Regions from separate parts of the Delftia lacustris genome, predicted to be linked through region 1. Evidence: predicted binding sites of a transcription regulator. Region 1 holds the regulator's gene; the other holds the start of a gene.
The links. Region 1 encodes FNR, which switches genes on or off when oxygen is low (the NO sensors DNR and NnrR bind a similar motif). Its sites were predicted from a motif close to TTGATNNNNATCAA; they were not measured.

Region 1 (6,062 bases):
CTCCATCAGCGGTGTCTTCGCACGCTGGCGATGGGCTCTGGTGTTTCTCACCCAACTGGTTTTCTATGGCCTGCCCTGGCTGGAATGGGGGCAGCGCCAGATGGTGCTGTTCGACCTGGGTGCGCGGCGCTTTTACCTGTTCGGGCTGGTGCTGTACCCGCAGGATTTCATCTACCTGGCGGGCCTGCTGATCATCTCGGCGCTGGCGCTGTTCCTGTTCACGGCCGTGGCCGGTCGCCTGTGGTGCGGCTTTTCCTGCCCGCAGACGGTCTACACCGAAATCTTCATGTGGGTGGAGCGCAAGGTCGAGGGCGACCGCAGCGCGCGCATGCGCCTGGACAAGAACGGCTGGACCTTTGAAAAGCTCTGGAAGAAGTCGCTCAAGCAGTTGCTGTGGATTGCCATTGCCCTGTGGACCGGCTTCACCTTCGTGGGCTACTTCGTGCCCATCCGCGAGCTGGGCGGCGAGCTGCTGGCGCTGCAGGGCAGCTGGCAGGTTTTCTGGGTGCTGTTCTACGGCTTCGCCACCTATGGCAACGCCGGCTACATGCGCGAGCAGGTCTGCAAGTACATGTGCCCCTATGCGCGCTTTCAGAGCGCCATGTTCGACCGCGACACCATGATCGTCAGCTACGACACGGGCCGGGGCGAGCCGCGCGCGCCGCGCACCAAGAAGGTGGACTACAAGGCCCAGGGCCTGGGCGACTGTATCGACTGCAAGATGTGCGTACAGGTCTGCCCCGTGGGCATCGACATCCGCAACGGCCTGCAGTACGAATGCATAGGCTGCGGTCTGTGCATAGACGCCTGCAATTCCATCATGGACAAGATGGAGTATCCGCGCGGCCTCATCCGGCTGACCACGCAGAACGCCATGGCCGGCCTGTGGCGGCGGGCCCAGGTGCTGCGCCGCATCTTCCGTCCGCGCGTGCTGGTCTACTCGGCCGTGCTGATCGGCCTGAGCATGGCCATGATCGTGAGCCTGGCGCTGCGCCAGTCGGTCAAGGTCGACGTGATACGCGACCGGGCGTCGCTGTCGCGCATCGTCGCGGGCGGCAAGCTGGAAAATGTCTACCGCCTGCAGATCATGAATGCCACCGAGCAGGCCCAGCGCTACCGCATCAGCGCCCATGGCCTCGACGGGCTGGAGCTGGCGTCCGAGCAGGAGGTCGAGGTCGGCCCGGCCGAGACGCGCGGCATTGCGGCGCGGCTGCAGATTCCCTACGGTTCCGCCGAGCCGGGCTCGCACACCGTATTCTTCGATATCGATGCCGTGCATTCAGGCGCGGGACGCGCGTCCGAAAAGGCCGTCTTCCTGGTGCCCCGGTGATATGTCTGGCCGGCACCGCCCAGGCTGCGCCGGCTGTTTGAAAGAAAGAGGTTATCCATGTCTTCCAGTCCCGCAGTCTCCGCGCCCGCCACGGCCCCTTCGCATCCGGACGCCGGCAAGCCCTGGTGGAAGTTCGCCCATGTCTGGCTCGTGGTGGCCGGCCCGGCCGCCGTCGTGGTGGCCGGCGTGGTCACGGCCGTCATTGCGATCAATGGCGCCGATCCCGTGATCGATCCTGACTATTACCGCAATGGCATCACCATCAACGAGCGTGCCGATGGCGTGCGCGAAGTGCCCAAGAGCCTGGCGCCCGCGGTCACCGGCCGCAACCACGCGGCCACGCCCGCGCAGGACCATCCCACGGACCGCTGAACGCAGGAAAATGCCGTGCACAAGGCCGCAGTCGCGGCCTTTTTTGTATGGTGGATGGCATCTCCAGCATGCGCGAGGGCCAAGGGTTTCCTACAGGCAGTGCAGGGTGCGCAGGGCTTGGCACGGTGCGAGGGCGGCGCGCACAATGAAAGCCAACCCTCGACAGCTCAAGGAGATCGCTGATGTTGGCCCAACGCTGGATGTGGATTGCCTGGCCGGCCTTTCTGGCCGCCGCCGTGATGGAGATGCTGGTATTCGCCTTCGTGGACCCGCTGGAGCTGCACTGGCTCGGCGACCTGGGCTGGTCGCGGCAGGGAATCTACACGCTGGCCTTCTTCGCCTTCTGGGGCGTGACCATGCTGTCCAGCCTCATGACCACCATGCTGGGACGCTCCACGCACGATCTCAACGACGGCGTGGTCTCCGAGCCGGACCCAAATCTGGCCATGCAGGGCCTGGGGCGCGATTGAACCTGCGTGCACTGCAATGGCAATGAACAAGGCCCGCGATCGCGGGCCTTGTTCATTGCCGGGGGGCGGGGCCTTGCGGCCTCACTGGCACTGCTGGCTGTTGACGATGCGCTTGAGCGCGTCCGTGTCCAGGATGCGCAGATGGCGCTGGCGCACCTCGATGATGTTTTCCTCGGCAAACTTCGAGAAGGTGCGGCTCACCGTCTCCAGCTTCAGGCCCAGGTAGCTGCCGATTTCCTCGCGCGTCATGCGCAGCACCAGTTCCGACTTGGAAAAGCCCCGGGCGTGCAGGCGCTGCACCAGGTTGAGCACGAAGGCGGCCAGGCGCTCCTCGGCACGCATGCTGCCCAGCAGCAGCATCACGCCATGCTCGCGCACGATCTCGCGGCTCATGACCTTGTGCACATGGTTTTGCAGGGCCGTGACCTCGCGCGACAGGTCCTCCAGCTTGTCGAAGGGCATGACGCAGACCTCGGCGTCTTCCAGCGCGACCGCATCGCAGGTGTGGTGGTCGTTGACGATGCCATCCAGGCCGATGATCTCGCCGGCCATCTGAAAGCCCGTGACCTGGTCGCGCCCGTCCTCGGTGGCCACGCAGGTCTTGAAGAAGCCCGTGCGGATGGCGTACAGCGAGGTGAAGGACTCACCGTTGCGAAACAGCAGGCCGCCGCGCTTGACCTTGCGGCGCGTGGCCACGATGTCGTCGATGCGCTGCATCTGCTCGGCATCCAGGCCCATGGGCATGCACAGCTCGCGCAGGTTGCAATTGGAACAGGATGCTTTGATGGTCTGAAGGTTCATGGAGTAAACATCAGCGGCGCAGCAGTGCGCCGGCGGTGACCTCGTGGATGGCGATGAGTTGGATCAAATTGTCGCAGCACTGCCGCGAACAACTCTTGATATGAGTCAAGGACGCGGCCAATGGGCTGCGGCACAGTGGACGACATTAGAGGAAAAAACCCATGACCGCTGTCACCCCAGAGCTGCTGCGTCGCTTCGACGTACCGGGGCCCCGATACACCTCGTTCCCCACGGCCGATCGTTTCGTGGAGGCTTTCGGTGCTGAAGACTATATCCTGGCACTTGAGCACCGCAAATCGAGTACCGCAGCGCGGGCCATGCCTTTGTCGCTGTATGTGCATGTGCCGTTCTGCGAGTCGCTGTGCTACTACTGCGCCTGCAACAAGATCGTGACGCGCCACCACGATCGCGCGGCCGTCTACCTGGACTACCTGGCGCGCGAGATGGCCTTGCACACGGCCCATTGCGGCAAGGGCCAGGCCGTCAGCCAGCTGCACCTGGGCGGCGGCACGCCCACCTTCTTCTCGGACGATGAACTGCGCACGCTGATGGCCCTGCTGCGCGAGCATTTCAAGCTGGAGCCGGGCGGCGAATACTCCATCGAGGTCGATCCGCGCACCGTCAGCGTCGAACGCCTGGCCGTGCTCAAGGAGCTGGGCTTCAACCGCCTGAGCTTCGGCGTGCAGGACTTCGACGAGCAGGTGCAGATCGCCGTGCACCGCGTGCAGCCGGCCGAGCAGGTGTTCGCGCTGGTGGCGGCCGCACGGCAGCTGGGCTTTGCCTCCATCAACGTGGACCTGATCTACGGCCTGCCCAAGCAGACGCCCGAGTCCTTCGAGCGCACGCTGGCCCAGGTCAATGCGCTGCGGCCCGACCGTATCGCGCTCTATGCCTATGCCCACCTGCCCGAGCGCTTCAAGCCGCAGCGGCGCATCGCGGCCGAGGACCTGCCCCAGGGCGCCGACAAGCTGGCCATGCTCTCGCGCTCCATCGCGGCCTTCATGGAGGGCGGCTATGTCTACGTGGGCATGGACCACTTCGCCTTGCCCGAGGACGCGCTGGCCGTGGCCAAGCGCCAGGGCCGGCTGCATCGCAACTTCCAGGGCTACAGCACCCAGCCCGACTGCGACCTGATTGCGCTGGGCGTGTCGGCCATCGGCAAGGTGGGGGCCAGCTACAGCCAGAACGCCAAGACGCTGGAGGAGTACTACGACGCCATCGACGCCGGCCACCTGCCCGTGGTGCGCGGCCTGGCACTGTCGCGCGATGATCTGGTGCGGCGCGCCGTCATCATGGCCATCATGTGCCAGGGCGCCGTGCTGTTCGAGCCCATGGAGCAGGCCTGGCTGCTGGGCTTTCGCGAGTACTTCGCCCCCGAGCTGGCGGCGCTTCAGGACCTGCAGGCCAAGGGGCTGGTGCAGATCAGCGACGAGGGATTCCAGGTCACGCCCATGGGCTGGTACTTCGTGCGTGGCGTGGCCATGCTGTTTGACCGATATCTGCAGGCCGACAAGAACCGGGCGCGGTTTTCGAGGATCATCTAGGCCCCATGCTGTTGTCGCTGCTCTGGACCGCTTTGATCATGGGGCTCGTCGGCGGGCCCCATTGCCTTGCCATGTGCGCCGCGCCCTGCAGCGTGGTCACGGGCGGGGCGGGGCAGGGCACGGTACAGGGTGGTGGGCAGGTGGTCGCCGTCCATGGACTGCAAAGCCGGCTGTGGCTGCGCACGGCGCTGTTCCATGGCGGGCGGCTGGCCGGCTATGCCAGCCTGGGCGCTGCCTCGGCGCTGGCCATGGAAAGCCTGTCCTGGCTCACCAGCCAGACCACGGCGCTGCAGCCGTTCTGGACGCTGACCCATGTCGCCGTGATGGCCTGGGGCCTGGCCATGATGGTGCAGGCCCGCCAGCCCGCCTGGCTGGAGTCTGCGGGCCGCGCCGCCTGGCGGCGCGTGCAGCCCTGGGTGTCCGCCCCTGGCGGCACGCTGGCGGCGGGCTATGCCTGGGCGCTCATGCCCTGCGGACTGCTGTATTCGGCCGTGCTGGTCGCCGCGCTCAGCGGTGGCCCCTTGCAGGGCGCATCGGCCATGGCGGCCTTTGGCGTGGGCAGCGGGCTGTGGCTGGTGGCCGGCCCCTGGCTGTGGCGGCTGGGCCGCCAGCGCCTGAACGGCCTGCGTGCCGAATGGGGCACGCGGCTGGCCGGCCTGATGCTGGTGGGCGTGGCCGTGTGGGCGCTGTGGATGGACCTGATCTACAAGCCCAGTCTCTGGTGCCGATGAACAACAGCGGGGGACAGACTTGGTCCTGAGGGTCGCGGATTGACTGCAAGGCCCTCAGAACTGGAGATAATGCCCGAATCATCGGCTTACATTTGCCGATTCCTTCAGCCTCGGGGCCGTTGCCGCGCGTGAACCATTCCGTCCTCATCGATATCCGAGACCTCCGTCCGGGCATGTTTGTCCAGCTCGATGTTGGATGGCTGAACCATCCCTTTCCGGTCAGCAGCTTCAAGATCACCTCCAGCGCACAGATCCAGACCCTGAAATCCCTGGGCCTGGAGGCGGTGCGCTGCGTTCCGCACAAAAGCGACGCCTGGCCGGCCGAGGTGCGCACTCCGCCGCCGCAGCCGCTGCCCGCTGTGGCGGCCGCCGCAGCCGAACCCGCCGAGGAACCTGCACCCGCAGCGCCGCTGCTGCTGTCCGTGCCCAACTGGCGCGGCCGGCTGGAGGACTGCAATGCGCGCTTTCAGAAGGTGGAGCGTGGCTATGTGGCCATCGAAACCACCCTTGCCAGCGCGCCCGAGCAGGCGCGCATGCCCACCGAAGCCCTGGTCGACGGCTGCCTGGCCGAACTGGCCGGCCCGCAGGACGTGGCGATTCACCTCCTGTCCGATGGCGTGGGCAGCAACCAGAGCGTGCATGCCGTCAACGTGACCGTGCTCGGCCTGCTGCTGGGCCGGGCCCTGGGCCTGGAGGCTGCGCTGCTGCGCGACCTGGGCCTGGCGGCGCTGCTGCACGATGCCGGCAAGCCGGTGGCCGGCGCCGAGGGCATGCACGGCCTGGCCCTGGAGTCTTCCGTGCCCGACGCGCTGCG
Region 2 (6,062 bases), 1.7 Mb from region 1:
GCCGCCGAGCAGGGCACGCTGGCCGTAATGCTGCTGAACATCGATCGCTTCAAGGACGTCAACGACAGCTACGGCCACGCCATCGGCGACCAGGTGCTGCGCCACATCGCCGCCCGTGTGCACGATTCCCTGGGTCCCCAGGACCTCATAGGTCGCATGGCCGGTGACGAACTGGCCGTGCTGTGCAAGGGCATGAGCGAGCGCGGCGACGCCATCGCCCGCGCACGGCAACTGATCGCGGCGGCCGGCCAGCCCTGGAGCTCGCCGGACGGCCTGTCCGTCATGGCCGGCGTCAGCGTGGGCATCTGCATGTACCCCTCCCACGCCGGCAATGCCCAGGACCTGCTGCAGGGCGCGCATGCGGCCGTCTACGGCGCCAAGTCGCGCAGCGGCCGTGCCTGGTGCTTCTTCGAGGAAGACATGACCTCGGCCGCGCGCGAGCGCCTGGCCATGGAGGCACGGCTGCGGCAGGCCATAGACCTGGGCCACCTGCGCCTGTACTTCCAGCCCCAGATCGACCTGGCCACGGGCCGCCTGGTGGGCGCCGAGGCCCTGGTGCGCTGGCTGGACCCGGACGAGGGCCTCATCTCCCCGGCACGCTTCATTCCCGTGGCCGAAAGCTCGGGCGTCATCGGCGCGCTGGGCCTGTGGGTGCTGCGCGAGGCCTGCGCCCAGGGCCAGCGCTGGCGCGATCAGGGCCTGCCCGAGATGACCATCGCGGTCAATGTCTCGCTGCACCAGTTCCTGCTGACCGACATCGCCGGTGCCACCGCCGACGCGCTGGCCGCCACGGGCTTCGCCCCGCACTGCCTGGAGCTGGAGATCACCGAAAGCGCCCTGGCCGAGCGCCCCGAGGAGGCCCTGGCCGTCATGCGCCGTCTGCGCGCCCAGGGCCTGCGGCTGGCCATCGACGACTTCGGCACCGGTTATTCCTCGCTGGCCCACCTCAAGCGCTTCCCGCTGGACCTGCTCAAGATCGACCAGGGCTTCATCCGCGACATCCCGCACAGCGCCGACGACATGGCCATCAGCGGGTCGGTGATCGCGCTGGGGCATGCCATGGGGCTGAAGGTGCTGGCCGAGGGCGTGGAGACGGCCGAGCAGCTGGCATTCCTGCGCGGCAAGGGGTGCGACTTCTTCCAGGGCTATCTGTGCAGCAAGCCCATGCCTGCGCAGGCGTTCGGCGAGTGGGTCTCGGGCAACGAGGGGATGTGGGCCGTGCAGGGGTGAAGCTCAGTCCACCCGACCCGCATCCGCCCGCGGTGCCGGCGGGTTCCTGAACTTCTCGCGCAGCTCTGCGCAGTGGTCCTTGGCCGGCAAGGCGTCCGTCTTCTGCAGCCAGTCCACATCGGATTCGTGCGCCACCGATGTCTCGCCTGCCTGCGCCACGGCCACTTTGGCTGCTGCGGACTCCGGCAGCCAGGTCGGGATGCCCACCCCGCGCAGGACATGGCCCCGCCCGGCCACCAACAGCACGGTCTTGCCGGGCTTGACTGCGGCCCTGGCCACCTCGGCCATGCTGGCGTCGCGGGCCAGCTGGATGCGGGCCATGGGCGCCAACTGGGTGTCGGGCAGCAGGCCGCAGTGGCCTTCGCGGATGGCGTCGAGCTGGCGCTGCCAGGCTTCGGGCGGCAGGTGGGTGTCCAGGTTCTGGTTGCGCATGGCCTGCTTCATGTCGGCGCGGGGCAGGTTGCCGCCCAGCACGGGCACGCCTGCGCGCACGGCGGCCATGACCACGCCGCGGTAGCGCGGCCAGGGCCAGGCGGCGTCCTGCCATTGCAGGGCCTGCCGCACAGCGTCCTCGGAGGCATCGCGCGCCAGGCTGGCCGTGGAGCCCGTGCGCGGCGCCATCTCGATCACCAGCGCGGCCAGGCGCTCCTGCGTGGCCAGCTGCTGCACCGTGGCCTGTTGCCAGGCCTGGTGGGCCGCCGCATCGTGCTGCTCGCCCAGCAGCACCAGGGGTGCGTCGGACCAGCGCTGCAGCTGCTGCGTCCAGTCCCGCGCCGGTGTGGAGGAGCTGGCGCAGCCGGCAAGGGCTGCCGCCAGCCATGCGGCCGCAGCCAGGCCGGCAAGGCGCGGGGTGCGGATGAAGGGGCGGGGGATGGAGCGGACTTGCATGGCCCCATGCTAAACACTGGCCTTGCCCGGGGCCTCCATAGGCCCTGTGGGCATTGGGGGCAGTTGGAAAGGATCCTAGGAATCGGGGCGGGGGCACGGCGCAAACGGGTGGCGCTTGATTCAGGTCAAGACGCGCAAATGTGCCGTGGCTACAGTGCGACCATGCATGGCAAGCCCTCGCTTTCGACCAAGCTGCTGCTCATGGGCGCGGCCTGCCTGCTGGCGGCCGTGGCATCGATCGGCTTTACGCTGTGGGTGGCTTGGCAGCTGGAGGGCGGCGCGGCCGCCGTGAACGAGGCCGGGCGGCTGCGCATGAGCATGGTGCGCATGGCCATGGCGCGCCAGAACGAGGCGCCTGCGCAGTGGCAGGCGCGCGCGCAGCAGTTCGACGCCAGCCTGGACCTGCTGCGCAGCGGCGACATGTCGCGCCCGCTGTTCGTGCCCTGGAGCGACGAGGTCAGGGCGCGCTACGAGCGCATACGCCGCGACTGGAGCGCGCTGCACGCGCGCTGGCAGGCCGAGGACCAGGCTGATGCGCAGGCCATCATGGGCAGCGCCGACGCCTTCGTGCGCGAGGTGGACGGCTTTGTCGAAGCCATCGAGGACCGGCTCTCGCGCTGGACGGCCATCCTGCACCTGTTTCAGATGTGTCTGATGGCGCTGGCCATCATCGCGGCCGTGAGTTTCATGGCCACCAGCTACTGGCTGGTGCTGCATCCCGTGGGCCAGCTGCGCTCGGCGCTGGAGCGCATGCGCCGCGGACACCTGGACACGCGCATGAGCGTGGAGGTGGACGACGAGTTCGGCCAGCTGGCGGCCGGCTTCAACCTCATGGCCCAGTCGCTGCAAAGCTCGCACGCCGAATTGGAAGACAAGGTGCGCGAGAAGACCGCCAGCCTCAACGTGCAGCACCAGCAGCTGCAGGCGCTGTACGCGGTCAGCGTGCAGGCCTCCGAGGCGGCCAGCCTCCAGGCCCTGGCCGAAGGCTTTGTGCGCCAGGTCCGCCTGGCAGCCCAGGCCGATGCGGCCACGGTGCGCTGGTCCGACGAGGCCAACGAGCGCTACGTGCTGCTGGCCGGCGACGGCCTGCCCCAGTCCATGTCGGTGCAGGAGCACTGCCTGCACACGGGCGCCTGCCTGTGCGGCCAGCCGCGCGAGCAGGCGCGGCTGCGCGTGATCCCCATCACGCCGGCCAGCGACCTGCAGCTGCCGCACTGCCGCGAGGCCGGCTTCGAGACCGTGGTCAGCATCCCCGTGCAACTGCAGCAGCGCCTGCTGGGCGAGGTCAACCTGTTCTTTCGCTCCAGCGTGGTGCTCACGGACGACATGCGCGACCTGCTGTCCGCCATGGCGCGCCACCTGGCCAGTGCCATGGAAAGCCTGCGCGCCACGGCGCTGGAGCGCGAAGCCGCCGTGGCCGAGGAGCGCGGCCTGATCGCGCGCGAGCTGCATGACTCCATTGCCCAGTCGCTGGCCTTTCTCAAGATACAGACCCAGCTGCTGCGCGACGCCGTGGCCAAGGGCCGCGACGAGGCGCGCGACCGCAGCCTGGGCGAGCTGGAAGTGGGCGTGCGCGAATGCTATGCCGACGTGCGCGAGCTGCTGGTGCATTTCCGCACGCGCACCAGCGCCGAGGACATCGAGGCCGCGCTGCGCGCCACGCTGTCCAAGTTCGAGCACCAGACGGGCATTGCCACCTCGCTGAGCATGACGGGCCAGGGCCTGCCGCTGGCGCCCGATGTGCAGATCCAGGTGCTGCACATGGTGCAGGAGGCGCTGTCCAACGTGCGCAAGCACGCGGGTGCCAGGCATGTGCAGCTGCGCGTGGGGCGCCACCCCTGGCGCTTCGAGGTCAGCGACGACGGCTGCGGCTTCGTCCCCGCCGACGTGGCGCCGGACTCGCTGCATGTGGGCCTGGGCATCATGCGCGAGCGCGCCCTGCTGGCGCAGGCGCTGGTCCATGTCCACTCCCGCCCCGGCGAGGGCACGCGCGTGCTGATCGAGCTGCCGCCGTCGGCCTCGGCCGGCGCGCCAGCGCAGGCCCTCCCCTCGAACGCGTGACACGCTCCCGGAAGAAAAAAGCCGCCCCATGTCCTTCTCCAGCCCCATCTCCGTCTTCGTCATCGACGACCACACGCTGTTCCGCCGCGGCCTGATCGCCCTCATCGCCCAGGATGCGGGCCTGCGCGTGGTCGGCGAGGCCGGCGACGCGGGCGAGGCCCTGCGCCTGGTGCCCGCGCTGGCGCCCCAGGTCATCCTGCTGGACAACCACCTGCCCGGCGTGCTGGGCGTCGATGCCATCGCGGGCCTGCGGGCCGCATCGCCCGGCAGCCGCGTCGTCATGCTCACCGTGAGCGAGGACGGCCAGGACCTGGCGGCCGCGCTGCGCAACGGCGCCCAGGGCTATCTGCTCAAGACCATCGACGGCGACCTGCTGTCCGAAGCCTTGCGCCGCGCCGCGCGCGGCGAGCCTGTGGTCAGCCCCGAGATGATGGGCAAGCTGGTGGCCGCCTTCCAGTCCCAGGGCGCGCCCGAGCCCCAGGCGCCCGAGCCGGACGAGGCCCCGGCCTCGCCGCTGTCCCCGCGCGAGGAAGAGGTGCTGGTCCAGATCGCCCGGGGCGCCAGCAACAAGGAAATCGCCCGCACGCTGGACATTGCCGAGACCACGGTCAAGATCCATGTGCAACACATCCTGCGCAAGCTCGGCCTGAGCTCGCGCGTGCAGGCGGCGGTGTATGCGTCGGAGCGGCAGCGGGATTAGCGGCCTACGCTGTGGCTGAAGCCCAACCATCCCCCGCACACCGCAGCGCCCACACCCACGCCAGCGCGGCCGCTACGGTCAGCCCGGTGAGCATGGCTGCCGCGCCCACGGCGTCCAGCGCCACGCCGGCGGCCAGCGGCACCAGCATGCGGCTGGCGGCAAACAGACTGGCCTGCAGGCCGTAGTCGAAGGCCTGCCAGCGCGGGCGGGCGAATTGCATCATCAGTCCGAAGACGCAGGCCGAGGAGGCGCCCATGGCTGCTGCCACGCAGGCCACGGCCGCGACCAGGCCCGGGGCCGGGGCGCCGGCTGCGATGACGGCGGCCAGCAGGGCCAGCGCCGCCACGTTGCAGCCCGCATACAGGGGCAGGGCGCGCCGGGTGCCAAGGCGGCGCGTGAGCAGGGGCGAGGCCGCGCCCGCCAGCGCAGCCACCACGCCGCCGCCCATGCCGGCCAGCAGGGCGGCATGGGCGGGTGCGAAGCCATGGTCCAGCATCAGCGGCTTCAGGTAGAACCAGGCCGCGCCGATGAAGGGGAAGCAGCTGACCAGCACCAGGGCCCAGCGCCAGGCCCCAGGCTGGGCGCCATAGCCGCGGACCATGGCGGCCAGTCCAGCTTTGGGCGCAGGCAGCAGCAGGGGCGAGGGCGCATCCCCCGGCTCATGGCGCACCACCCAGGCCAGCAGCAGGGCGCCCAGGGCCAGCGCGCCGGCCAGGCAGAGGAAGGGCGCGCGCCAGCCCCATTTCGCCTGCATGAGCAGCATCATCCCGCCGCCCACGATGGCGCCCAGCGACAGCGCCGCTGCGCGCACGCCCCCGGCGCGCATGCGCTCGGACGCGGGCAGCAGGCGGATGGCCAGGGCGCTGACGGGAATGTCGGCCCAGGTGGCGGCCAGCGCGGCCGCGAAGGCCAGGCCGAACAGCCACAGGCGCTCGGCCAGCAACTGCTGCCAGCCCAGGGCCAGCAGCACGGCCGCATAGGCCAGGCACAGGGCCAGCGCCCAGGCGCGGTAGCGCGGCTGGCCGTTCGCGCTGCGCGCTTCCACGGGCGCGGCCAGCGCGAACTTGATCAGCGCGGGCAGCCCCGCCAGCTGGAACAGGCCGATGGCCGTGCCCGACCAGCCATGCTGGCGCATGACCAGGGGCAGGCCCAGCCAGAGGTAGACGCTGGGGGCGGTGAGCGC

Region 2: a site for FNR is predicted at 2,234-2,247, ahead of U6958_RS30915 (type IV pili methyl-accepting chemotaxis transducer N-terminal domain-containing protein). Genes of this name have one in related genera too.

Annotation. Positions count from the first base shown of each region.
Region 1 covers NZ_CP141274.1:4,726,589-4,732,650, reverse strand. Annotated here, with positions in the region: gene ccoG (cytochrome c oxidase accessory protein CcoG) at 1-1,330, shown strand, start outside; gene U6958_RS23035 (FixH family protein) at 1,388-1,702, shown strand; gene U6958_RS23030 (hypothetical protein) at 1,885-2,172, shown strand; gene fnr (fumarate/nitrate reduction transcriptional regulator Fnr) at 2,254-2,973, opposite strand; gene hemN (oxygen-independent coproporphyrinogen III oxidase) at 3,135-4,517, shown strand; gene U6958_RS23015 (sulfite exporter TauE/SafE family protein) at 4,523-5,248, shown strand; gene U6958_RS23010 (HD-GYP domain-containing protein) at 5,422-6,062, shown strand, end outside.
Region 2 covers NZ_CP141274.1:6,448,432-6,454,493, reverse strand. Annotated here, with positions in the region: gene U6958_RS30925 (bifunctional diguanylate cyclase/phosphodiesterase) at 1-1,230, shown strand, start outside; gene U6958_RS30920 (ChaN family lipoprotein) at 1,234-2,118, opposite strand; gene U6958_RS30915 (type IV pili methyl-accepting chemotaxis transducer N-terminal domain-containing protein) at 2,281-4,179, shown strand; gene U6958_RS30910 (response regulator) at 4,208-4,879, shown strand; gene U6958_RS30905 (MFS transporter) at 4,884-6,062, opposite strand, start outside.